One region of the Rhodococcus sp. I2R genome, then DNA from elsewhere that is predicted to be linked to it. Evidence: predicted binding sites of a transcription regulator. Region 1 holds the regulator's gene; each other region holds the start of a gene.
The links. The regulator LexA, encoded in region 1, represses DNA repair genes until DNA is damaged. The targets are predictions, from matches to a motif close to CGAACANNTGTTCG.
Positions count from the first base shown of each region.

Region 2: the regulator LexA is predicted to act here: its motif matches at 4,089-4,102, upstream of KVY23_RS15710 (HNH endonuclease signature motif containing protein).
Region 3: the regulator LexA is predicted to act here: its motif matches at 3,934-3,947, upstream of KVY23_RS22730 (HNH endonuclease signature motif containing protein).

Region 1 is NZ_JAHUTG010000001.1:80,446-88,348, forward strand. Features, by position in the region: gene hrpA (ATP-dependent RNA helicase HrpA) at 1-124, shown strand, start outside; gene nrdR (transcriptional regulator NrdR) at 232-696, opposite strand; gene KVY23_RS00330 (LysM peptidoglycan-binding domain-containing protein) at 852-1,331, opposite strand; gene lexA (transcriptional repressor LexA) at 1,560-2,363, shown strand; gene KVY23_RS00340 (acyl-CoA dehydrogenase family protein) at 2,457-3,599, opposite strand; gene KVY23_RS00345 (uracil-xanthine permease family protein) at 3,723-4,985, opposite strand; gene ptsP (phosphoenolpyruvate--protein phosphotransferase) at 5,009-6,763, opposite strand; gene KVY23_RS00355 (DeoR/GlpR family DNA-binding transcription regulator) at 6,917-7,684, shown strand; gene KVY23_RS00360 (1-phosphofructokinase family hexose kinase) at 7,681-7,903, shown strand, end outside.
Region 2 is NZ_JAHUTG010000014.1:9,809-17,711, forward strand. Features, by position in the region: gene KVY23_RS15695 (long-chain fatty acid--CoA ligase) at 1-1,291, shown strand, start outside; gene KVY23_RS15700 (heavy metal translocating P-type ATPase) at 1,398-3,563, opposite strand; gene KVY23_RS15705 (heavy-metal-associated domain-containing protein) at 3,597-3,827, opposite strand; gene KVY23_RS15710 (HNH endonuclease signature motif containing protein) at 4,150-5,460, shown strand; gene KVY23_RS15715 (DEAD/DEAH box helicase) at 5,688-6,995, shown strand; gene KVY23_RS15720 (ABC transporter ATP-binding protein) at 7,107-7,903, shown strand, end outside.
Region 3 is NZ_JAHUTG010000032.1:10,684-18,586, forward strand. Features, by position in the region: gene KVY23_RS22715 (indolepyruvate ferredoxin oxidoreductase family protein) at 1-595, opposite strand, end outside; gene KVY23_RS22720 (hypothetical protein) at 802-1,194, opposite strand; gene KVY23_RS22725 (lipase family protein) at 1,195-2,052, opposite strand; gene KVY23_RS22730 (HNH endonuclease signature motif containing protein) at 2,458-3,885, opposite strand; gene KVY23_RS22735 (hypothetical protein) at 4,018-4,725, opposite strand; gene KVY23_RS22740 (hypothetical protein) at 4,799-5,434, opposite strand; gene KVY23_RS22745 (hypothetical protein) at 5,431-5,826, opposite strand; gene KVY23_RS22750 (PEP/pyruvate-binding domain-containing protein) at 5,887-7,029, shown strand; gene KVY23_RS22755 (histidine phosphatase family protein) at 7,088-7,696, shown strand; gene KVY23_RS22760 (hypothetical protein) at 7,754-7,903, opposite strand, start outside.

The DNA.
Region 1 (7,903 bases):
CCAGGATGTGTTCTGGATGATCGAGGAGCTCAGAGTCGGGCTCTTCGCGCAGAGCGTTCGTACGGCGTATCCAGTGTCGGAGAAGCGCGTGCAGAAAGCTATCGACGCAGCTGGGCGCAGCTGAGGCTTGCGGCACCGGTCGATCCGCACACCCCTCAGGCCGCAGTCAGCCGGATTGATATCGGCGAATGTGCGCGTGACTTCGCCGATGACACCTCGCGACTACGCGGGTCATTCGACCGCGGACGACTCGCGGTGCGCGCGTAGGTCCTGGATCTCCTTCTCGAAGTCCTCGGCCGAGCTGAAGGACCGATACACGGAGGCGAACCGCAGGTACGCCACCTCGTCCAGATCACGTAGTGGACCGAGAATGGCCAACCCGACCTCGTGGCTGGGGATTTCGGCCGAACCGGAGGCGCGTACAGCGTCCTCCACCTTCTGCGACAGCAGGTTCAACGCGTCGTTGTCCACGTCTCGCCCCTGGCAGGCGCGTCGAACACCCTTGACGACCTTTTCACGCGAGAAAGGCTCGGTAACCCCGCTGCGCTTGACGACGGCCAGCACGGCGGTCTCGACTGTGGTGAACCGACGACCACATTCCGGGCACGAGCGTCGGCGGCGGATTGCTTGCCCCTCGTCCGCCTCGCGTGAGTCGACCACGCGAGAGTCGGGGTGCCTGCAGAACGGGCAATGCATGAAGGAGCCTCCGTCGTAGCCGATGCACTCCCTGGGATCACTCTCGAGGGGTACGGGCATCGAGGATACTCGGAGCCTCACGTACGCACCTCGATCACCCGAGACGCGGAGCTCTCGGCACACCGGATCTGGGACGCGCACGGTCATGATCGGCGCTACCGGCCGGATGTGGCTGGAATCACCAGTTGCTGGCCCTGGGACACCGACGCGCCGGCGAGGCCGTTCAGTTCGAGCATGCTGTCGACCACATCCTGCACTGGCACTCCCGGTGCGATGCGCTGAGCGACGTCGCTGAGCGTCTCGCCCTGCTGAACGACGGCGACACCTACCTGCGGTGCGGACTCGATCGAGCCTGCGCGCAGATTCGCGACAGCGACGAACGCCAACAGCACCACGGCGGTGGCGAGAACACCGAGGACGGTTGCAGTCCACGACAGCGTCTGCGGGCTCCTGTCCTCCACACACGCCTCGCGGTGCCCGCGCACCACTCCCTGCGGCGCGCTCGTGTGCAGGTAGCGCCGGCGCTGCGGGGTGGGACGCCGACGAACAGCACTCCCCCTATGTGTACTGCCACGGTGCGCACTGACACGCCGCTCGGTCGTGATGCTCATGAGAACCTCCACTGGAGTGGACATGATCGAAGGGTGTATTCGATCAGGCGTTCGATGAACGCTTGTTCGAAGTTCTATCACGCAGCTCCGACAAAGTCAGTAGAAAACGCGACACGGATCGAACAGATGTTTGATCGAACAGCGTCGACGGGCTAAGTTCGTGTCAGAAGCCACACGCCACATCCACACCACCCGGCCAGCTCAGGTCGCACTCGAGCTTCAGCTACAGCCACGACGCAGGAGGACGCAGGAATGAAAGACGAGACCTCGTCAGGGTCACCGAAATCGACCGTCTCACCGAAGTCGACACCGAAATCGACCAAGTCGGCAGGCAAGCCCGCGGGAAAGCCTGCTGCCGTCCCCACTGCGAAAGCGTTCGAGGGTGAAGGCACCGATGTCAGCGCCGGACTGACGGAGCGTCAGCGCAAGGTACTCGAGGTCATCAGGGCGTCGGTCACCGAACGCGGATACCCGCCGAGCATTCGTGAGATCGGTGACGCCGTGGGTCTGACGTCCACGTCCTCGGTGGCTCATCAGTTGCGCACTCTCGAGCGCAAGGGATTCCTGCGGCGCGATCCCAATCGCCCACGCGCAGTGGATGTGCGCGGACTCGACGAGGTCCAGGCAGACCACGCCGCGGCGGTTGCCGACGGTTCGGCGCCCGCCGAGGAACAGCTCCCCACACCCACGTTCGTTCCGGTTCTGGGGCGTATCGCCGCGGGCGGGCCGATTCTGGCCGAGCAAGCTGTGGAGGATGTGTTCCCGTTGCCGCGCGAACTCGTGGGCCAGGGCTCACTGTTCCTGCTCAAGGTCGTCGGTGAGTCGATGATCGACGCCGCGATCTGCGACGGTGACTGGGTGGTGGTTCGTCAGCAGAGCGTGGCCGACAACGGTGACATCGTGGCGGCGATGATCGAGGGTGAGGCGACGGTAAAGACGTTCAAGCGCAGCAAAGGCGAAGTGTGGCTGATGCCGCACAACCCGTTGTTCGATCCCATACCGGGCAACGATGCGGCGATCCTCGGCAAGGTCGTCACCGTCATGCGCAAACTCTGACCAAACACAGGTCGGCCTGAAACGAGCAGGGGCTCGGCAGCAATGTGGTTGCCGAGCCCCTGCTCGTCGTTCAGGTTTGCGTCTTTCGAAAACTCAGAGATCGAGTCCTCGGCCGATGATTTCCTTCATGATTTCCGTGGTGCCGCCGTAGATGGTCTGCACACGCGAATCCATGTAGGCCTTGGCTATGGGGTATTCCTTCATGTAGCCGTAGCCGCCGTGCAACTGCAGGCATCGATCGATGAGCCGGACCTGATTCTCGGTGGTCCACCACTTCGCCATCGCGGCTTCCTGCACCGTCAGCGTGCCGGCGTTGAGGAGTTCGACGAACTTGTCAACCATGATGCGTGTCGCGGTGGTTTCGGTGGCAAGTTCGGCCAGCACGAAACGTGTGTTCTGGAACTTGCCGATCGACTTGCCGAAGGCCTTGCGGTCGCGGCAGTACTGGATGGTCATCTCCAGCGCGGATTCCATTGCGGCCGCTGCCACCACGGCGATGGACAGACGCTCCTGAGGCAGGTTCTGCATGAGGTAGATGAAGCCCATGCCCTCGTCGCCGAGAAGATTGGCCGCCGGAACACGGACGTCGGTGAAGCTGAGTTCGGCGGTGTCCTGAGCCTTCATACCGATCTTGTCGAGGTTGCGGCCTCGCTCGAAACCGGGCATGTCGCGCTCGACCACGAGCAGGCTGAATCCCTGGGCGCCCTTGTCCGGATCGGTGCACGCAACGACGATCACCAGGTCGGCGTTGATTCCGTTGGTGATGAAGGTCTTCGAGCCGTTGAGGACCCATTCGTCGCCATCGCGGACTGCGCGGGTCTTGATGCCTTGCAGGTCGCTACCGGTTCCCGGCTCGGTCATCGCAATTGCGGTGATCAGCTCGCCCGAGCAGAATCCGGGCAGCCACCGCTGCTTCTGTTCCTCATTGCACAGGTCGATGAGGTACGGCGCAACGACGTCATTGTGCAGCGTGAAGCCGATGCCGCTGTACCCACCACGTGTGGTTTCCTCGGTGAGGATGGTGTTGTAGCGGAAGTCCTTGACTCCCCCGCCACCGAATTCCTCGGGAACAGCGGTGCCCAGGAACCCTTGCTTGCCGGCTTCGACCCAGACGCCGCGGTCGACGATGTTCTGCTCTTCCCACTTCGCGTGGTTGGGCGCTACGTGCTGGGCCAGAAATTTGCGGTACGACTCACGAAAGAGGTCGTGCTCGGGCTCGAACAGTGTGCGGTCCACTACATCTCTCCTTCGAGGGGCTTTCCCGGTCGGCAACAACACCGCCGCCGGTGATATACCTCGACACTACGACTGTGAGCACGGCTCGGTCGATGACCGAGCCGTGCGTGATCGGTGACCCGTTTAGCGAGTCACACCTCTGCTGAGCGCCCGCATCACCGGATACCCGACGAGTATTCCGACCGATCCCCAGGCGATCCCGCCTAGTTCGATCGAACCTATCGTCAGTGTCAGATCGCCGATTCCGGCGACGAGCGCAGCGGCGACGACCGTGAGGTTGACGGGATCGGTGAAATCGACCTCACTGTCGGTCCAGATCCGTACCCCGAGGAGACCGATCAGACCGTAGAGCACGAGGGTGGCTCCGCCGATGACTCCGTCCGGAACGGTGAAGACGAGAGCACCGAATTTCGGGGAAAATGCCAGCACGACGGCAGTCGCGGCGGCCACCCAGTAGGCGGCGGTGGAGCAGACGCGAGTGGCTGCCATGACGCCGATGTTCTCGGCGTACGTCGTAGTACCCGAGCCTCCGCCAGCGCCCGCGAGGGTGGTGGCGAGACCGTCGGCGATGAGGGCGTCACCGGCCACATCGTCGAGTGACTTGCCGGTCATCGCGGCCACTGCCTTGACGTGACCCACGTTCTCCGCGACGAGCACGATCACCACCGGTAGAGCGATGAGCACGACGGACAGCTCGAACGTCGGCCCGCGGAACTCGGGAATACCGATCCAGGCCGCGTCGCGCATGGCACCGAGTCTGGTGTCGTCGATCTGCCCGGTGATGGCGGCGAAGACCCAACCGAGCACGACCCCGACCAAGATCCCCAGCCGTCCGAGCATCCCTGGCCCGGCGACGGTCACGAGAAGAATGGCGAACAATGTCACCGCAGCGACCAGCGGCTGCGCCTCGAACGACGACGTGGCCGCCGGCGCGAGGTTCAGTCCGATGAGCACGACTACTGCACCGGTCACCACCGGTGGCATGACCGCCTCGATGACCCGGCTGCCCGCGAATCGGACCACGAATCCGACACCGGCCAGCACTATTCCGACCGACATGACAGCGCCGAGTTGCGCTGCCGCCCCGGATGCCTGAGTGGCGGTCAGGGGCGCGATGAACGCGAACGACGATCCGAGATAGCTGGGAACCCGCCCGCGGGTGATGATCAGGAAGAGCGCGGTTCCGATGCCGGAGAAGAGCAGCGTGGTGGTGACCGGAAATCCCGTCACTGTGGGGACCAGGAGGGTGGCACCGAACATGGCAATGACGTGCTGCATACCGATTCCGATGGTGCGCGGCCACGTCAAGCGCTGATCCGGTTCCACCACTGCCCCTGCTGCGACGCTCTTTCCGTTGCCGTGCAGGGTCCACCCGAAGTTGCTCACGGAACCGAATACTAGAGCCGATGTCAGTCGAGGACGGCACCGGCCGCAGCTCGCGCTGCCGCAGCGCTGTCGGTGGAGAGCGCTGCGGCCGCCGCTTGCTTGCACTGCGCGAACGTCACCGAGGACAGTTTCGCACCGACGTGCGCCACTGCCGCGGAGGCGGCGGACAGCGAGGTGACGCCCAGCCCCACGAGCACGCACGCCAGTAGCGGATCGGCGGCGGCTTCACCACAGACTCCCACGGGCTTGCCTACCGCCGCCCCTGCCTTCGCGGTGTGCGCAACCAGGGTGATGACAGCCGGCTGCCACGGGTCGGTCAACGAGGCGAGTTGGGAGGACATTCGGTCGGCGGCCATCGTGTACTGGGCGAGATCGTTGGTCCCGATCGACAAGAAGTCCACATGTTCGAGAATGTGCTCTGCCAGCAGCGCAGCAGCGGGGATCTCGATCATGACGCCCGGCTTCAATCCACGCTCGCGTGCGTCGGCGGCGAACGCTGCCGCTTCCGCTGAGGTGGCGATCATCGGCGCCATCACCCACGGGGCGGAACCGGTGGCTGCTGCGGCTGCGGCGATGCCGTCGAGCTGGCGGTGGAGTATCCCCCTGTTGTTCTCCGCTATGCGAATTCCGCGAATCCCCAGGGCCGGGTTTGCTTCGTCGGCATGATTGGCGAAGCGCAGGGGCTTGTCCGAACCAGCGTCGAGGGTTCGGACGACAACCTTGCAGCCCGCGAACGCCGTCAGCACCTCGCCGTAGATCTCGGCTTGCTCGTCGACGGTCGGCTCACTGTCGCGATCGAGGAAACACAGCTCGGTGCGGAAGAGACCGATACCCTCCGCTGCCGACTTGCGCGCTGCGCGGGCCCCCGCGCCATCCTGAACATTGGCGAGGATGTCCACTGCGTGTCCATCGGATGTGGCACCCGGTCCGGACCACCCCGACACCCGCTCCAGCTCGGCTCGGGCAGCTGCCACTGCAGACTCGGCACGGTCCCGGTTCGGCTCGAGGACGATGTCTCCGGTGATCCCGTCGACAACCGCGGGCGTTCCCTCGGGCACGTCGTCGAGTTCGGCGACGGCGACCACGCACGGGATTCCGAGTTGGCGGGCGATGATCGCGGTGTGACTGGTGGGGCCACCCAGCGAGGTAGCGAGCCCAACGATCAGCTCGGGGTCGAGGCCGGCAGTGTCGGCGGGCGCCAGGTCATCGGCCACAAGTACCGAGGGCACGCTCGGTGTGGGCACGCCCGGCTCGGACACTCCCAGAATCTCTGCGATCACTCGGTCGCGGATATCGCGTAGATCGGTGACGCGTTCAGCCATCAGCCCCCCGAGCTTGATGAACATCGCCGCGAACTGCTCGGTCGCTGCATCGGTCGCCGATGTCGCAGACGTGCCGGTTCCGATCAGTTTCTCGGCGGCGCGTAACCAGCCGCGATCCTGCGCCATCGCCGCGTTCGCGGAGAGCACCTCCGATGCAGCGCCGGTCGCGAGCTCTGCTCGTCCGCGCAGCCTTCCGGCGACGACCGCAGCTGCCGTGCGGAAACGCTCGAGTTCGGCCTCGCGTGCGTCCTCCTCGATCACCGAAGTGTCCGTAGGGACGTCAGGGCGACTGCCCGGCCGAATCACGGGTCCGTATCCCACACCGGGAACGACCGGAGTGCCGCGCAGCACTTTCGATCCCGAGAGCGGGATGCCCTGCGTGCCTTGGGTTGCTGTGCGATTCTCCCCTGCCGCGGTGTCGGTTCCGTCAGCGTTCGCCCGAAGCGATCCGGTCATGCGTCCTCCTCGGACTGATAGTTCTGGCCTTGCTGCTGTGGCCGACGCAATTTTATCGACCTGTTGTGATCAAGATTACTCGTTGCTCTTGACATGTCAACATATACGGGCGTAAAACAACATAAACCAACAACAACGTGGAGGGAGGCGCAGGTGTACCCAGAAGAACGGCAACAGGCCATCGCAGAGTTGATCAGCACTCGCGGCCGCATCTCCGTCGCCGACCTTTCCTCGACCTATGGGGTAACCACCGAGACGGTCCGACGTGACCTCGCCGTACTGGATCGTCTGGGAGTAGTTCGCCGAGTCCACGGCGGTGCAGTACCCGCGTCGGCTCTGACGGCGACCGAGCCCGGCGTCGGGGAACGTGAGTACACGCGTGCCGAGCAGAAGGACGCCATCGCCGCGGCTGCTCTGGACTTCCTCCCCCCGCCTGGAGGAAGCACGGTGCTCGACGCCGGCACCACCACGGGCCGTCTTGCCGCTCTGCTGTCGAGCGAACGTGAACTCATCCTCATCACGAACTCGGTGCCCATCGGCGCTCGGGTCGCCTCACTCCCTGGAATCAAGCTGCGCATGCTCGGTGGCCGGGTCCGAGGCACCACCCAGGCCGCTGTCGGCGAGGAGGCCCTCGCCGCCCTTGCCTGGCTGAGAACGGACGTCGCGTTCATCGGCACCAATGCACTGAGCCTCGGACATGGCCTGTCCACTCCGGACAGTGACGAGGCTGCCGTCAAGCGCGCGATGGTTCGGAGCGCAAACCACGTGGTCGTGCTGGCGGATTCGTCGAAAATCGGACGCGAGCACCTGGTGAGTTTCGCCCGTCTCGACGACATCGACGTGCTCATCACCGACGACGGCATCGACGACAACGATCACAAGAGTCTGACCGACCAAGGAATCGAGGTGGTGATCGCATGATCGTCACACTGACCGCCAATCCGAGCATCGACCGCACCGTCGCACTCGAATCCCAACTGACCCGAGGTGGCGTCCATCGCGCACTGTCGACGGTGAGCGAACCCGGCGGCAAGGGAGTGAACGTCGCACGGGTCCTGACTGCGTCCGGGGTTCAGGCCATGGCAGTTCTGCCCGCCGCCGAGGGGGACCCCATTCTGGAAGCGCTGACCGCGACGGGCG
Region 2 (7,903 bases), on a different contig from region 1:
AGAACTGCACACACGTCGCCACCAGGTCACCGCCGCCTCGCCCGCGACCCTGATCTACACCTCCGGAACCACCGGACGCCCCAAGGGCGTCCAGCTGACACACTCCAACCTCCACGCCGAGTCCAACGCCTGCCGCCTGGCCCTGCCGGAGTCGATGATCCCCGGCAAAAAGACGCTGATGTTCCTCCCGCTCGCCCACGCATTCGCACGAGCGATCTCCTACGGCGCTTTCGACGCCAAGGTCACCGTCGCCCACACCTCGGACCTGACGACGCTCCTCGAGCAGTTCGCCGGCTTCAAGCCCAACTTCATCCTGTCGGTGCCCCGCGTGTTCGAGAAGGTCTACAACTCGGCTCGCCAGAAAGCCGTCGACGGCGGCAAGGGCAGCATCTTCGACAAGGCTGCCGCCACCGCCATCGAATACAGCGAATCCCTCGAAAAGGGTGGCCCCGGACTGGCACTCAAGCTCAAGCACGCGGTATTCGACAAGCTCGTCTACTCGAAGCTGCGCGCAGCACTGGGCGGCGAGTGCGAGCGAGCAGTCTCCGGCGGCGCAGCCCTCGGCGCGCGCCTCGGCCACTACTTCCGCGGCGTCGGCATCCCGATCTACGAGGGCTACGGCCTCACCGAGACCAGCGCCGCAATCACCGTCAACACCTCGAGCGCGCAGCGCGTCGGCACCGTCGGCAAGCCGATCAACGGCCACGCCGCCCGAATCGCCGAAGACGGCGAACTCCTCCTGCAGGGCCCGGTCGTGTTCGCCGGCTACTGGCACAACGACAAGGCCACTGCCGAATCCATCGTCGACGGCTGGTTCCACACCGGCGACCTCGGATCGATCGACAACGAGGGCTACGTCTCCATCACCGGCCGCAAGAAGGAAATCATCGTCACCGCCGGCGGCAAGAACGTCGCACCGGCAGGCCTCGAAGATTCCCTGCGCGCGCACGCTCTGATCAGCCAGTGCCTCGTCGTCGGCGACGGTCAGCCGTTCATCGGTGCACTGATCACCCTCGATCCGGAGACACTGCCCGGTTGGGTCGAGCGCAACGGCCTACCCGCGAACACCGCGATCGCCGATCTGGTGAAGAACGCCGACCTGATCGCCGAAATCGACTCGGCCGTCGCCGACGCCAACAAGAAAGTCTCCAACCCCGAGCAGATCAAGAAATACACGATCCTCGAGGTCGACTTCACCCAGGAGACCGGCGAATTGACGCCGACGCTCAAGCTCAAGCGCAACATCATTCACGAAGCTCACAAGACCAAAATCAGCGCCCTCTACGCCTGACCCATCGACTCCGCTCACTGGTATCCAAAATTCCCTTGGAGAGCTGAAGGAGAAAATCGACAAACCTCAAAGCATGCCAAATCAGGCATCGAAAACCACGCCACATTCACCCGAAAGTCACAGGTGTGAGATCGAGTCGGCGCAACAATTGTGCGTTGGCTGCGACGATGATCGTTGACAACGACATCAGGATCGCGCCGATCGACATGGGAAGCACGAACCCGATCGGTGCCAGCACTCCCGCCGCGAGCGGAACGGAAATCAAGTTGTATCCCGCTGCCCACCACAGGTTTTGCTTCATCTTCCGATACGACGCCTTCGACAGTTCGATCACCGACAACACCGACCGGGGGTCGTCGCTGGCGAGGATCACTCCCGCCGACGCGATGGCGACGTCGGTACCCGCGCCGATCGCGATGGCGACGTCGGTACCCGCGCCGATCGCGATGCCGACATCGGCCTGCGCTATAGCGGGCGCATCGTTGACGCCGTCGCCGACCATCGCCACAGTGCGGCCCTCCCGTTGGAGATCAGCGACGGTGTGCGACTTGTCTTCCGGTTTCACTCCGGCGAAGTAGCGGTCCACACCGAGTTCGGTGGCTACGGATTTCGCGACAGCGTCGGCGTCACCGGTGATCATGACCACCGTGACACCGCGGGCGTGCAGCGCATCGATCGCTGCACGTGATTCGGGCCGGACCTCGTCGGCGAGCGCGAGCGCGCCGATCACGGTGCCGCCGGCGAAGACGTGCAGGATGATCGCTCCGTCTTCGCGCCACCGGTCGGCGACGGTGAGTTCGGTTGCATGTTCCTGCTCGAGCAGTGCAGGGCCGCCGACCTGGATTGTGGTGCCGTCGACGTCTGCGGACACCCCGATCGCTGGGGACGACTGGAAGTCGGTGGCGGCCGGGACTGTCAGGTTCCGCGTTCGTGCGGCGTCGATGATGGCGCGGGCCAGGGGATGTTCGGAATCTGCTTCCGCGGCTGAGGCCAGGCCGAGGACGTCGTCGGCGGTGTGCCCGTCGGTCACCTCGACCCCGGTGACGGTGGGTTCACCTTTGGTGAGGGTGCCGGTCTTGTCGAACAGCACGGTATCCACTGTCCGCATGGTTTCCAGCGCCAACCGGTCTTTGACCAGGACTCCGCCGCGGGCGGCGCGTTCGGTGGCGATGGACACCACCAGCGGGATAGCCAGGCCGAGTGCATGCGGGCAGGCGATGACCAACACGGTGATCGTCCGGATGACGGCGTCGTCGGGCATCCCGAACAGCGTCCACACGGCCGCGGTGATGATCGCGGATCCGAGGGCGAACCAGAACAACCACCCCGCAGCGGTGTCAGCAATTCGTTGAGCTCGCGACGTCGAGTTCTGGGCGTCGGCAACCAGTCTTCCGATACCGGCGAGGGCAGTGTCCTCACCTACCGCGGTGACTCGAACCCTGATTCCGGAGTCGGTGGCCACGGTCCCCGCGACGACGTGCTCGCCGTCGCTACGGCGGATCGTGCGCGATTCTCCGGTGATCATCGACTCGTCCATACTCGCCGATCCGGACACAATGGTCCCGTCAGCCGGTAGTCGCCCGCCGGGGCGGACGACCACGACATCGCCGAGCTCGAGCTGATCCGGTGATACCGGCACCACATCGTCGCCGTCGACGCGTTGGGCGGTGTCCGGTAGCAACGCTGCCAGCGAATCCAAGGCGGACGTGGTCTGCGCGAGTGATCGCATTTCGATCCAGTGCCCGAGCAGCATGATCACGATCAGTAGGGCCAGTTCCCACCAGAAGTCGAGCTCATGAGAAAGCACACCGAGGCTCGCGCCCATCGACGACGCGAACGCAACACTGATGGCCAGGGCGATGAGAAGCATCATTGCTGGTGCACGCGAACGGATTTCGCTCACTGCGCCGGTCAGAAACGGGGAACCGCCCCAGACGAACATCACCGTCCCCAACACCGGGGAGATCCAGGCGATCCACGACGCGTCGGGTAACGAGTAGCCGACGAGCATCGCGAACATCTCGGAGGCCAAGACCACCGGGAACGCGAGGACCAGCATGATCGCGAACAGGCGCCGGAACATACCGACGTGATCACCATGCCCCGCATGACCACCGTGACCGGTGTGACCCCCGTGGTCCGCGTGCCCGCCATGTGCGGGTGAGCCGCCGCTGTGACCGGACATGTCCTGGCCCGCGTCAGGGCCGCTGTGCGGCGACGAAGTGGGCTGATCCGTCGCAGCATCGACGCCTGCATGTATGTGCTCGTTCATCGTGCGAGTCCTTCCATCCACCTGATTCGGTGGTTACACGGAGCGTGAATCTGCGGGTTGCGGTTCTGCTGTGTATCCGGCCTCGCGGACGGCAGCGATGACCTGAGTCTGGTCGAGTTCTGCGGCACTGGTCACTGTCATCGTTCCCGCCGACGCGGACGCTTCGACCGTCTCGACTCCGGCTACGGCACCGACTTCTTCTCGCACCGAGGCCTCGCAGTGACCGCAGGTCATGCCGATAACTCGGTAGTTCGTGGTGATCATGGGTGCCCCTTCAGTTGATTCGCATACCCCCTAGGGGTATCCGATTGCCGTATCGGGACGATACCCCCTCCCCGTATGTTTTGGAAAGGGACGGCCGTTGCTGAGGGCGTGCACACACCCTCAAAACGCCTGCAAAGAGTGCAGTCGTCTTCTGAAACTGACACGCGGTGCAGACACTCTTGATAATCACGCGGTGGGGGCCCGGTTGCTCGTCATCAGCCCGCTTCGGATACGTCGAGGACGCCTCATGCCCGACTCAGGGGAACATACGTTCGACTCACATGGGGGGCTTGTGGTTACGAATCTGGCATCGGACATCGCTTTGACGGCACAGGACGTGCTTGTCTTCGTCGCGCGTGTGCAACGGGCTCAGTTCGATGTCGACGCGGCCACCGGCATCGACATCATCTCGGCGCTCGAAACGGCGAAGTGCGCGTGCGTCGCAGCCCAGGCTGTGGTCACGGACGCTGTTGCGATAACGATCAGCAACGAGCGAAAAGAGCGCGGCAAGCCGAAGCCTCAGTGGCGCAGAGGCATTGCCTCGCAGATCGGGCTTGCACGACGCGAATCTCCCCACCGAGGTGGCACACATCTCGGTCTCGCGCGGGCACTCGTTCACGAGATGCCACACACGATGGCCCGGCTGCGCGCCGGGGACCTCAACGAATGGCGCGCCATGATTCTCGTCCGTGAGACGGCATGTCTGACAGCCGAGGATCGAGGCACCATCGACGAGCGCCTGTGTGCCGATCCCGCCACGCTCGCTGGCGCCGGTGACAGGAAAATCGAGGGCCGCGCCCGGTCGCTCGCCAATCAACTCGACGCTGCCTCACAGGTCAAACGCCGAGCCAAGGCGTACTCGAACCGACGCACCAGCACCAGGCCGGCACCCGATTCCATGTGCTCCTTCACGACCCTGACCTCGATGGAACGAGCCGTGGGCATGTGGGCGACGCTGCGGCGCGATGCCGACACCATCATCAATGCAGGTGGAGAGACCCGTACCCGCGACCAGATCATGGCCGACCTCGTATTCGAACGGATAACGGGAGTCTCCGCCGCTGCAGGTTCACCGGTCACCGTCAACGTTGTGTTGCCGGACACCGCACTATTGAGCGGCAACGCCGGGTCCGCGCACCTGCAGGGCTACGGCGATATTCCCTCCGATGTCGCCCAGAAACTGGTACGTGAGGCACTCGACAGTGAGACGCGCGTCGCACTTCGCAGGCTCTACGCCAACCCTGAGACCGGGGCGCTCACCGCGATGGAATCGAAATCGCGGACCTTCCCGACGGCACTCGCGCGCCTGATCGATGTTCGCGACCGGACATGCCGCACCCCGTGGTGCGACGCACCCATCCGGCACCACGACCACATCGTGCCGCACGCTGCCGGTGGCAGAACAACAGCCGAAAACGGGGCAGGCCTCTGTGCCGCATGCAATTACGCGAAGGAAGGCGAAGGCTGGAAAGCAAGACCGGAACGCACCGGTCGCCGCGAGCTTCACAAGTACGGGGTTATGACACCTACCGGGCACACATACATATCCACAGCGTCAGGGGTGTCGGTTATCGAGCATTACACCTCACAGATCGAGAACGGCATCGTCTTCGACATCGGTGTGGTGGCGTGACGATGCCGATGACTCGGTTACACTTGTCGACGACGCGCGTAGCTGCTCGTCAGACGTCGTGGAATGCTTCTACTTCCGCCCGGCTCCGGCCGCGTAGTCCATGTGCACCCTGCACAGGCTTTTCTTACGGCGATCGAAACTGCCCACCGGCAGTCTCGCCACCCTTTGCATCTGACGGCCATCGGCCATGGGTGCAACACCCTGCCCGAAAGGCACATCTCATCGTTATGACTACTTTTGCTTCGCTCGGCGTACCGCACGCACTCGCCGATGTCCTCTCCGCACAGGGCAAGTCCGAACCGTTTCCCATCCAGGCCGACACCCTCCCCGACACACTCGCGGGACGTGACGTGCTCGGACGTGGAAAGACCGGAAGCGGCAAGACCCTCGCCTTCTCCATCCCGATGGTGGCCCGCCTCGCCGGACAGCTGCCCGGCAACCGCAAGCCCGGCCGTCCGCGCGGACTGATCCTGGCTCCCACCCGCGAACTGGCCACCCAGATCGCCGTCGCCATCGAACCGTTGGCGGCCGCATACAAGCTCAGGGTCACCACCATCTTCGGTGGCGTCTCGCAGAACCGCCAGGTCTCCGCACTCAACGGTGGCGTCGACATCGTCGTCGCCTGCCCCGGCCGTCTCGAAGACCTGATGAAGCAGCGCCACGTCACCCTCGACGGCGTGCAGATCACTGTCCTCGACGAGGCCGACCACATGGCCGACCTCGGCTTCCTCCCCGTCGTGACGCGAATCCTCGCTGCCACCCCGCCGAAGGGTCAGCGCCTGCTGTTCTCGGCGACGCTGGACAACGGTGTCGACAAGCTGGTCAAGCGTTTCCTCACCGACCAGGTCACTCACTCCGTAGACGAGGTCAACTCACACGTCGAAGCCATGACACACAGTGTGTTCGAGGTCGACGGTGTCGAGGCGAAGAAAAAGCTGGTGCAGCAGCTCGCATCGGGCACGGGTCGCCGAATCCTGTTCATGCGCACCAAGCATCAGGCGCGCAAGCTCGCCAAGCAGCTCACCGAAGCGGGAATTCCGTCGGTCGACCTGCACGGCAACCTGTCTCAGGCTGCGCGCGATCGCAACCTGTTGGCGTTCTCCTCGGGTGCAGCTCGGGTCCTCGTCGCCACCGACGTCGCCGCCCGCGGCGTCCACGTCGACGACGTCCAGCTGGTCGTGCACGTCGACCCGCCCGCCGAGCACAAGGCTTACCTGCACCGCTCGGGCCGTACGGCACGCGCCGGGAGCGCCGGAGACGTCGTCACCGTCGTACTTCCGGAGCAGCGCCGAGACACCGCAGTCCTGCTACGCAAGGCCGACATCAAGGTCACACCCGTTCGGGTCACCTCGACGTCACCTCAGGTCGCCGAACTCGTCGGCGAGCAGGCCCGCTACGTCGAGCCCGTCAAGGTCGCACCGCAGCAGCAGCCGCGGCAGGGCGGCTCGCGTCAGGGTTCGCCGCGCCAGCACGCCGCCGGCGGCGGACGTCGGCGTCGTCCCGCCGGTCCCGCCACCAGCCAGCGGTCGCGCTAGGGACCGACGAGGTTGCGCAAGTCCTTGGCTCTGACGCCCGCCGAAACGGCGACAGCAGCGGTGATGAGCAGCATCGCGGTGGCGCTGTCGGTCGTTGCCATGGTCGTTCCGATGGCATCGGCCCTGCAGATCGTCGCCGCCGTCCCGTTGGCAGTGGTGATCCAGCGTCACCGCACACGCGCGCTGGTCGCGGCTGCTGCCGCCGGGATCCTCGTCGCATTCGTCGCCGCAGGTACCACCACGGCCTTCACGGTGGCCACGTCGGCGTTGCTCGGCGGCATCGTGGGGCGGGCGAAACGCAAGAAACAGGGGCTGCTCTCGGTCCTTGCGACGGCTACCATCATCGGCCCGTCGCTGGGCCTGTTCACGGTGGGGATGCTGTTCGTTCTGACGCCGCTGCGCGAGCTGTTCCTGCGAACCATCGAGAACACCATCGAAGGTGTTGCACGCATGATGTCGCGCGCCGAGATGCTCGTGACGCCCGCAGATGTGCTGCGCTCGAGCGTCGGCGCCGTACTGGACAACTGGTGGTGGTGGATTCTCGGCACGATGTCGTTCAGCATCATCTTCGGCGCCCTGTTCACGTGGTTGATCCTCGGCGCCGTCCTCGATCGCCTCGCTACCATTCCGGTAGTCGAGCACCTGCCCGCGGCGGGTGACGGTGTGGTCGAGGCCCTTCCGCTCCGATTGACCGGCGTCGGCTTCCGCTACGACAATGCCCGCGCGGCCGCGCTCGAGAACATCGACCTCACCATCGACATCGGTGAATTCGTAGCCGTGGTGGGACACAACGGTTCAGGCAAGTCCACCCTCGCCCGCATCCTGGCCGGAACCCTGCCCACATCGGGAACCGTCGAACGTCCGGGTATCGCGGGCCTCGGACTCGAAGGCGGCACCGCCGTTGTGCT
Region 3 (7,903 bases), on a different contig from region 1:
GGGACAGGGCAATAGCGTGCAGTCCGAACTCCACCATTTCTGCGCCGTTGCGTGGGTAGAGGGTGGGGATGCTCATCGCTGCCAGCGAACGCTCGCTGACGCAGGGGATGGACGAGGATTTTGCGCCTGGATCGTCGCCCACGAGCATGAGCACGCCGCCTTCGGGGTGCGCTCCGTACATATTGCCGTGTCGAAGTGCATCGGTAGCGCGATCGAGGCCGGGGCCTTTGCCGTACCAAACGCCGACGACTGAATCATGCGTTCTGGTTCCGACCGGCAGTTCGATCTGGCTGCCCCACACCGAAGTGGCGGCTATTTCCTCGTTCAATCCCGGAACGAGTCGAATGTCGTAGTCACTGCGCAGGGTCGGTGTGCTCGCCAGAAGCCTGTCGAATCCGGCCAGCGGGCTGCCCTGGTAGCCAGAGACGAATGTGCCGGTACGGATGCCGTTCTTTGCATCCCGGACCTGTTGTTCGACAAGGAGACGAGCGATAGCTTGAACGCCGCTGACCAGAACCGGACCGGCTCCAGGGCGGTATCGGTCGCGGATGTCGTAGCCGACATCGTCGGAGACCGACTTGGCCTGCAGATGCACGTCAGCACGCTCGGTCTGTTCGGTCACGACTCTCCTACGTCTCTCACGTGTCGACACGGCGGCGACGGACTCACGGTAGGCCCAGGTGGAGTCGGCTGCAACTGGACGGAATGTGATTCTTTGCTGCGCAGCACTTCTCGATTCCGAAGCAAACTTCGAGTCTGTTTCGGGTGGTTCAGGCTTCGCTTTTCTGTTCCCGGCGTGGTCTATGGACAGGAATTGGGAGCCTCGAAGCCGTCGAATCGTTCGCGGACCCAAGGGACGGCGGGGGAACCGTCGAGGTCACCGTGGCCCTGCCCCACTCGTACCACACTCTCTATGGTGCCGCCGAGTGCGCAAGCCGCGGACGAGGCTTTGTCGAGCCATGCCACGTCGACGATGTCGTCCTCGGACGCGTATATCAGCAACAAAGGTCCGGACAAAGGTCGCGATGGCAGCGCAAGTTCAGATAGCCAACCAGCAAGGCGGTCGACGGCACCTTGGTCGATCGGTACCAGATCTTTGGGGTCGAGGTTGTCCAATACCTCTTGCGCACGGTCTGCGTCAGACCCGTAGCAGGCCTGGACCAGAACCCTGTTGTCGAATGCATCGCCGCGCATTTAATCGGTCAACTCGATATCGGGCTGCGTAGTTCGTTGCAGAGCGAGCACTTCCAGCATGTAAAGGTGTCTTTGCGCCGATGACATCGACATGTCCGACGCGGCGTAAGCGAGACCGGTCATGTCAGCTGCCGGCGACACGCTCACACTCCCGAGGAAGTTGAGGCCACGGCCATAATCGGTAGCCAATTCGTTGGCGGCCCATACAGCGGCGCCACCCAGAGATCCGCCGAAGGCGACCCATTTCGAGGACAACCCGTCGGACACGTTCCTGATCGCTCGGACGGAGTCGACGATGTTGTACCCGTAGCTTCGTGTATCGAGCATCGGAAACGGCGAACCGTCACCGAGGCCGACGTAGTCAGCCATTGTGACGGCGTAACCGTTCAGCAGAAATGCCCCGACGACGAGTGCGTTGCCCAGCAGGTTGGGATGGTTCGTCGGCGCGCATTCCTCGTATACGCCTGTGAAGCCGTGTCCCAACGCCAGAATTGGCCAACCGCCCTCGGGCGGAATGCCTGCGGGAATGAACACTGCACCGGCAACCGTGCGGGGGTCCGGCGAATTCGCGTCCCGAGAGAGGTAGTCGATCTTGAGCGCGGTCGCTCCGGTTTCGGTGATCTGAGGGTCCAGTTCGTCGAACTCGACTGCCCCGACCAAGGCACCCGGCTCGGTGCCTCCGAAAGTCGGGTTCAACGCTGGTGCAGGTGCCGGGATACCGGTTGCAGCGGGTGGCTGCATCGTGATGTCGACTCGGCTCACGTAGTTACTTTCGCTGTACGCGCACGAAGTCACCGTGAAGACGAGGGCTGCGAGGCCCACACTCGCAGCATGACGCAACCACATTCGACCGGTCATCGAAACCCTTCTCATTCGGCCCCCGCCGGCGAACAACGACCCTCGGGAGGATACTGTTCGAATGACGGATGCGCACCTTGGAAGTGAGTTCGGCTTTCACACCAATCGTGTCGCCCTGCGCCGTTCGGCGCAGTTCCGGTTGGGGCCGAGTTCAGCTGAGATTGTTGCTGTTGGTCGGCCGTCCCTGCGATGTGACTACCGTGCCTGACTTCTGGTCCTGCACGAGCGCCACTGTGGGGGCAGTCGTTGACGTACTCGATCACGGAACGCGCGGTGGAGCGTGGTCATCGATGCCGACAGCCAGTACGTACCTCCCTGCCGCAGCACTTCCAACAATGGGATGAGTGCCGACCACAGCGGTGTCTACGGCTCGCGGTGTGGGCGAGCGCGGTGCCTCGGCCGAGGCTAGGCGGAGTGTTTTCGTCTCCGGTGGTAGCTGGGGATGGGTCGACGTTCGGGGTCGGTTTCGGGGGGTGGGATGGAGTGCGGGTGCCCGTCCTCGCCCATGGCGAGTTGCCAGTCGGTGTTGTGGATGTCGCGGTGGCATTCGGTGCAGAGGAGGGCGAGGTTGTTGAGATCTGTTGCGCCGCCGTCGTTCCAGTAGGTGACGTGGTGGATTTGGCACCATTGGGCTGGTCGTCCGCACATCACGCAGCAGCGGTCGCGGATGATGACCGCTTGGCGTAGTGAGGTCGATGCGAGCCGGAAGCTGCGGCCGAGTGCGAGAGGCACGCCGTGGTGGTCCACGATCACCGGGGTGAGGTGGGCGTCGCAGGAGAGGTATTGGGCGAGGTGGCCGCTGATGGGCCCGGTCCAGTCCAGCCAGAACGGCCAGTCACCGTCACTCGGACCCGGTGGGGTGTTCCGCCGAGTTGCTGTGTGTCGGTGTGGGTGCTCGGCGTCGGCAGGTTTTTTCAGCAGGTCTGCAAGTGGGATGGTCAAGTTGACGTTGACTGCGCCGGATCCGGTGTCTGTTCGGGTGTGTAGGTAGCGCTCGAGGAGTTCGCTGAGCCCGTCGGCGTTGCGTCTGTCGGGTGTGCGGGGGTCGCGGGTGCCGTCGGGTGAGGGTGTGGGTGCGGTCAGCGGTGACAGGGCGGCTTTGAGTTTCTCGACGGTCAGTTTGTCGAGGTCTCCGTCGATTTTGCTGCGGCCGTTGGCCAGTGGGTAGATGCCGAGTCGGTTGAGTGCCCTGTTTTCGGACACCGGCAGCGGTGGTGGGCCGGGCGGCGGCACGGGTGTTTCCTCGTCGGACTTGCTGTTGGGCTTGCTGTGGGGTGGGTCCTCGGGGCGGGGGTTCTCGCGGCTGTCAGCGGCTTTGCGGCGTTGTTGTTCTTCGTGGCGTTGTCGTTCGGTTTCGTGGCGGGCTTTGGCGGCGTGGTGGGCGAGTTCTTGGCCGCGGTCGTGGACGTCTTTGGGGAGGGAGCGGGTGGCGACGTCGAGTAGTACCGCGGTGATGTCGGTCTGTTTTGGTTCGGTGAGGGTGGGGTCGGCGGTGAGGACGGTGGCGGTGGCGTCGGCGATGGCTTTGACGTGGAGGTAGTGGATGGTGCCGTCGGTGAGGGCTTCGGCGACGGTGGGGTTGTGTGTGAGCCATTTTCCGAGGGTCATCTGGTGGGCGATGTTTCCTTCGGGGAGGCGTACGGCTTTGGCGTACCAGCGTTTGATGGAGGAGTGGCCGAGTTGCAGTGCGAGTCCTCGTCGGTCTGCTTCGGTGAGCATTGCCAGTCGTGCTGCGGCGAGTTGTGTCTCGGTGGTGTGGATGTGCGCGAGTCCGGTCACGATGTCCTGGTCGGACAGCGTGTGGGCTGTGGTGAAGTCCCCCAACTTCTGCATGCCAGGGAAGGTACAACCGCCCACCGACAAGAACGGTCGGGTCCGTCTCGAACGGGTGATTCTCGAGATATCGAGACAACAGCGCATGGGTTGTAACAAATCATCACAAACCTGCGATTCTCTTGTTTGTGACTACAGATCCTTTCCGTGAGCCTCCTGCCGACCAATACGGATGGCCGCAGGAACCATACTGGGGCGAAGATCAAGAGCATCCGAAACCACGAACGCGGCGAACCGTACTGCGCAGTCTCGCGACCGTCCTGACTGCGCGTACTCACCGCTGACAATTCTGGTCGTTCGAACGCTAGAAGAGTTGATCCGCCCGTTGAATGACTGCGCTTCAGGAGCGCGCAGTAGAGTGCCGAACCCACACGTTGGGCTCGGTGTATGCGGCGGTTCTGTGTGCCAGATCGCAATGCACCGGTGAGAGGGCTCCCGGAACTTCGACCGGTCCGGATCGGTCGAACGGCAGTCCTGTCCAGTTTCGCCATTCGTCGAGCGTTCCGGTGCTACCGCAATTTCGAGGGCGCTGACGGTGTTCGGAGTCCGGCCGGTGAGCCGGGTGCTGATGCCGCGTTGAATTGCGCCGTCCCAGCCGTCGATCGGCAGCGCGTCGCCTTCAGCCAGGTGGAAGGGGATCGAAAACGCTTTCCCGACGACGTTTCCCGTCTCGTCCTGGCATACGAGTACGTAGGCTCCGAACAGTTCGAGGACGTCGGGTGTGTAGTACATCGTGGCGATGGGATCGCGCGTCATGAACCTCGGCCACGAGTCCGGCATGCTCCACAGGGCATCGGCGAGATCGGGTCGGTCGGCAAGTACGGAGACGGTGACGTCCATGGCTCCTATCGTCGCGTAGTGATCTCACGCCACTGATTCTGGGCGCAGCGGCCGACAGCAAGGTCCGCGGTACCTACACCTCGCTTGCTCGGTCGATGCCGAGGGTAGCGACGAGGTCTTCGTGGAGTTGGAACCACACGCGGTGGCAGGAGTCCCTGTCGGACTTGTCGATCCAGTCGCGTTCCCCGCTTCTGCCCTTGTGCAGCGCTGATGCGTACCGAGTCATGTAGCTGTCGAATCTCGCCAGAACAGCAGAAAGCCGCTCGGTCAGGGGTGCGAGTTCCTCACTCAGTGCCGTGAGTTCATCGAGGACGCGCCCGTCCCACTCACTGTCGGTGTGGTTGTTGGGAGCGAACGTGTCGGCTTCGGTTGGCTTGATCTGCCAACTGGTGACAGCGCGCAGCAGGCGAGCGTTGAGCGGGAGGAAGTCGCGGTAGAGCGCCGCCACCGTCCCGTCGGGGTCGGCCTCCACGCGTTCTGCCGCGAGTTGGCGCTCGTTCTCCACCTTGCCGGAATCGGTGAGTGACCAACCGTCGAGCTCAGCGAACGAGTCGTGCTGCACCCACCCCGCGCGCTCCGCCATAGTCAGCAGTCGCAATGCTTCGGCGTGACTCGTCCGAGCACGCTCGGCGACCGCTTCACTGTCTGCAAATCCCACGAGGCGTACCGTGTGCAGGACGAGTAGTTCCGGCGCGGACTGGCGCGTCATATCCGTTTGTCCTGCCTGGCGCTGAGCCGGTTCACATACTGCTGGCAGGCCTGTGGGGAGCGAAAACCCATCGCCTCAGCGATCTGTGCCCAGGTCAGCCCCTCGCTCCGGGCCGCGAAGAGTAGGCCGATCTCTACGCCCTCGACCTCCGCGCGAGCCGCCGGGAGCAGTGACAGCGCCCCCAGGAGTTCGTCGGGGGTCAGCTCGGATGAGCGCCACACCGCGTACTGCGTCAGGTCGACCGCCGAGGGCGGGGCGGGCGCAGGTCGCCACGGTCGAGGTTGCAGCTGGTCTGCGCCCTTGTCGAGAAGCTTGTCTTGGGCGTCGCGCTCACGCTGGGCCTGTGCATGGTCGGCGCTGCTGAGCCGTTCAGGTTCGTGCTTGCGTCCCATGACCGTCATCCTGCTATCGTCAACATAATGTTGTCAATATTTCGTTGATCGGACGGTGTGATGCTGACGCGACTTTCCGAGGCGACCCGGACTGACTCGGGTGGCAAAGCGGCAATGCTCGGTGCGCTGCTGCGCGAGGGACTGCCCGTGCCCGACGGTTTCGTCGTACCGACCGGCACCGAAATCGGGCGCTCTAGGCGCGATTCGGTCGCCCGCGAGCTCGGGCGGCTGGGCGACCCGGTGGTGGCGGTGCGGTCATCCGCTACGAACGAGGACACCGAGGATGCCTCGGCGGCAGGCCAATACGAGAGCATCATCGGCGTTCAGGGAGCCGACGATGTGTGCCAGGCGATCATGGTTTGTCGGGAGTCAGCCAGCGCTGCACGGGTCGGCGACTACTGGCGCCGGACGGGCGGCGCTTCGCGTGCCTCGGATATGGCAGTACTCGTTCAGCCGGTGATCGAGGCCGAGGTCTCAGGGGTGCTGTTCACACCACAGCAAATTGGCGAGCCGACCCGGATCGAAGCATCATGGGGTTTGGGACTGTCGGTGGTGGGCGGAACGGTCACCCCCGACACCTGCGAGGTCGCACCGGACGGAACCGTCGTATGTTCGGTCGGAAGCAAGCAAACTCGCATCGATCTGAACCACGAACTCGGCGGTATCGCTACCAGCACCGTCGCACCGGACCAGCAACATGCACGGGCCTTGGACGACGACGCGGTCGCGGTGCTGGCAGATCTGGGAGGACGGATAGCGAGGGTTCTCGGTGGGCCGCAGGACGTCGAATGGGCGGTCGCGGGCGGCGTCGTGTGGATTCTGCAAGCACGCCCCATTACTGCGGCACTTCCTGCCAGTACGTTCCCTGGCTCCTCCGGTCCGGCCGCGGCGCTGAGCGGCACTCCTGGCTCCCACGGGACAGTCACCGCGGCGGCACGTATTGTGCGCGGCCCCTCGGACTTTGGCGCCGTCCGCCGCGGCGACATCGTGGTCTGCCCCTACACCGGCCCGGCCTGGACGCCCCTGTTCAAGATCGCCTCCGGGGTTGTCACCGAGACCGGAGGCGCGCTCTCGCACGCTGCGATCGTTGCCCGTGAGTACGGCATCCCTGCTGTGCTCGGCGTCCCGGACGCTACTACCCGCGTCGACGACGGCGCCCTCATCGCAGTGGATGGAACAGCCGGCACCGTCACCATCCTCTGACAAAACCGCCGCATCCAAAGGGAAGGGAGAACAGGGGCATCGGAGTGGTGCTCCTGACATGCTCATGGCCACCAGGTATCTCTACATCGCACGCCACGGCGACGCCGACGCGTTCGGCAATCTCATCGACACTGGCCGCGAACAAGTCCGTCTACTCGGTCAACGCCTGGCGCACTTGCCGATTGACGCGGTCTGGCATTCTCCGCTACCCAGAGCTGCCGCCAGCGCTCGGGAACTCAACATCTTCATCACCGGCAGCGCCCATGTCAGCGAAGCGGCCGAGCTGATCGACCACGTGCCCTATGTGCCGACGCCGGAGGAAACCCCGCCCTCATGGGTGCCGTTCTTCGACGGTTACGACACCGAAGAAGCTGCAGCGGGTCACAGGATCGCGCAAAACCTGATCGCGAGGTTCGCCACTGCACCCGAGGGCGACGACGATGCACACGAGGTACTCATCACCCACGCCTATCCGATCGCATGGCTCATCCGGCACGCATTGGACGCCCCGGCGGCGCGGTGGCTCGGGCTCAACAGTGCCAACGCCGCATTGACCGTGATCGAGAACCGGCCGGAGCTGCCACCGAGCATCGTCATGTTCAACGACATGAGCCACCTCCGCGCCGATCTGCAGTGGACGGGATTCCCGAAGACGCTGTGCCCCTGAATTCAACTGGACGTCAGAGAAATTCGAGTGACGTCCACGGCTTTCGTCGCGGACCGATCAGGCTGCCAGAACCCCGACCGCGTTCTCGGAGCTACGCAGAATCCCACGCCATCGCTGCCAGTTCGCATCCAATGCGTCCGCGGTTTCGCGGTCGACTGCAGTGCGGACGAGAATCTCGAGCGCCCGGGAGGCGTGGATCAGACCGAC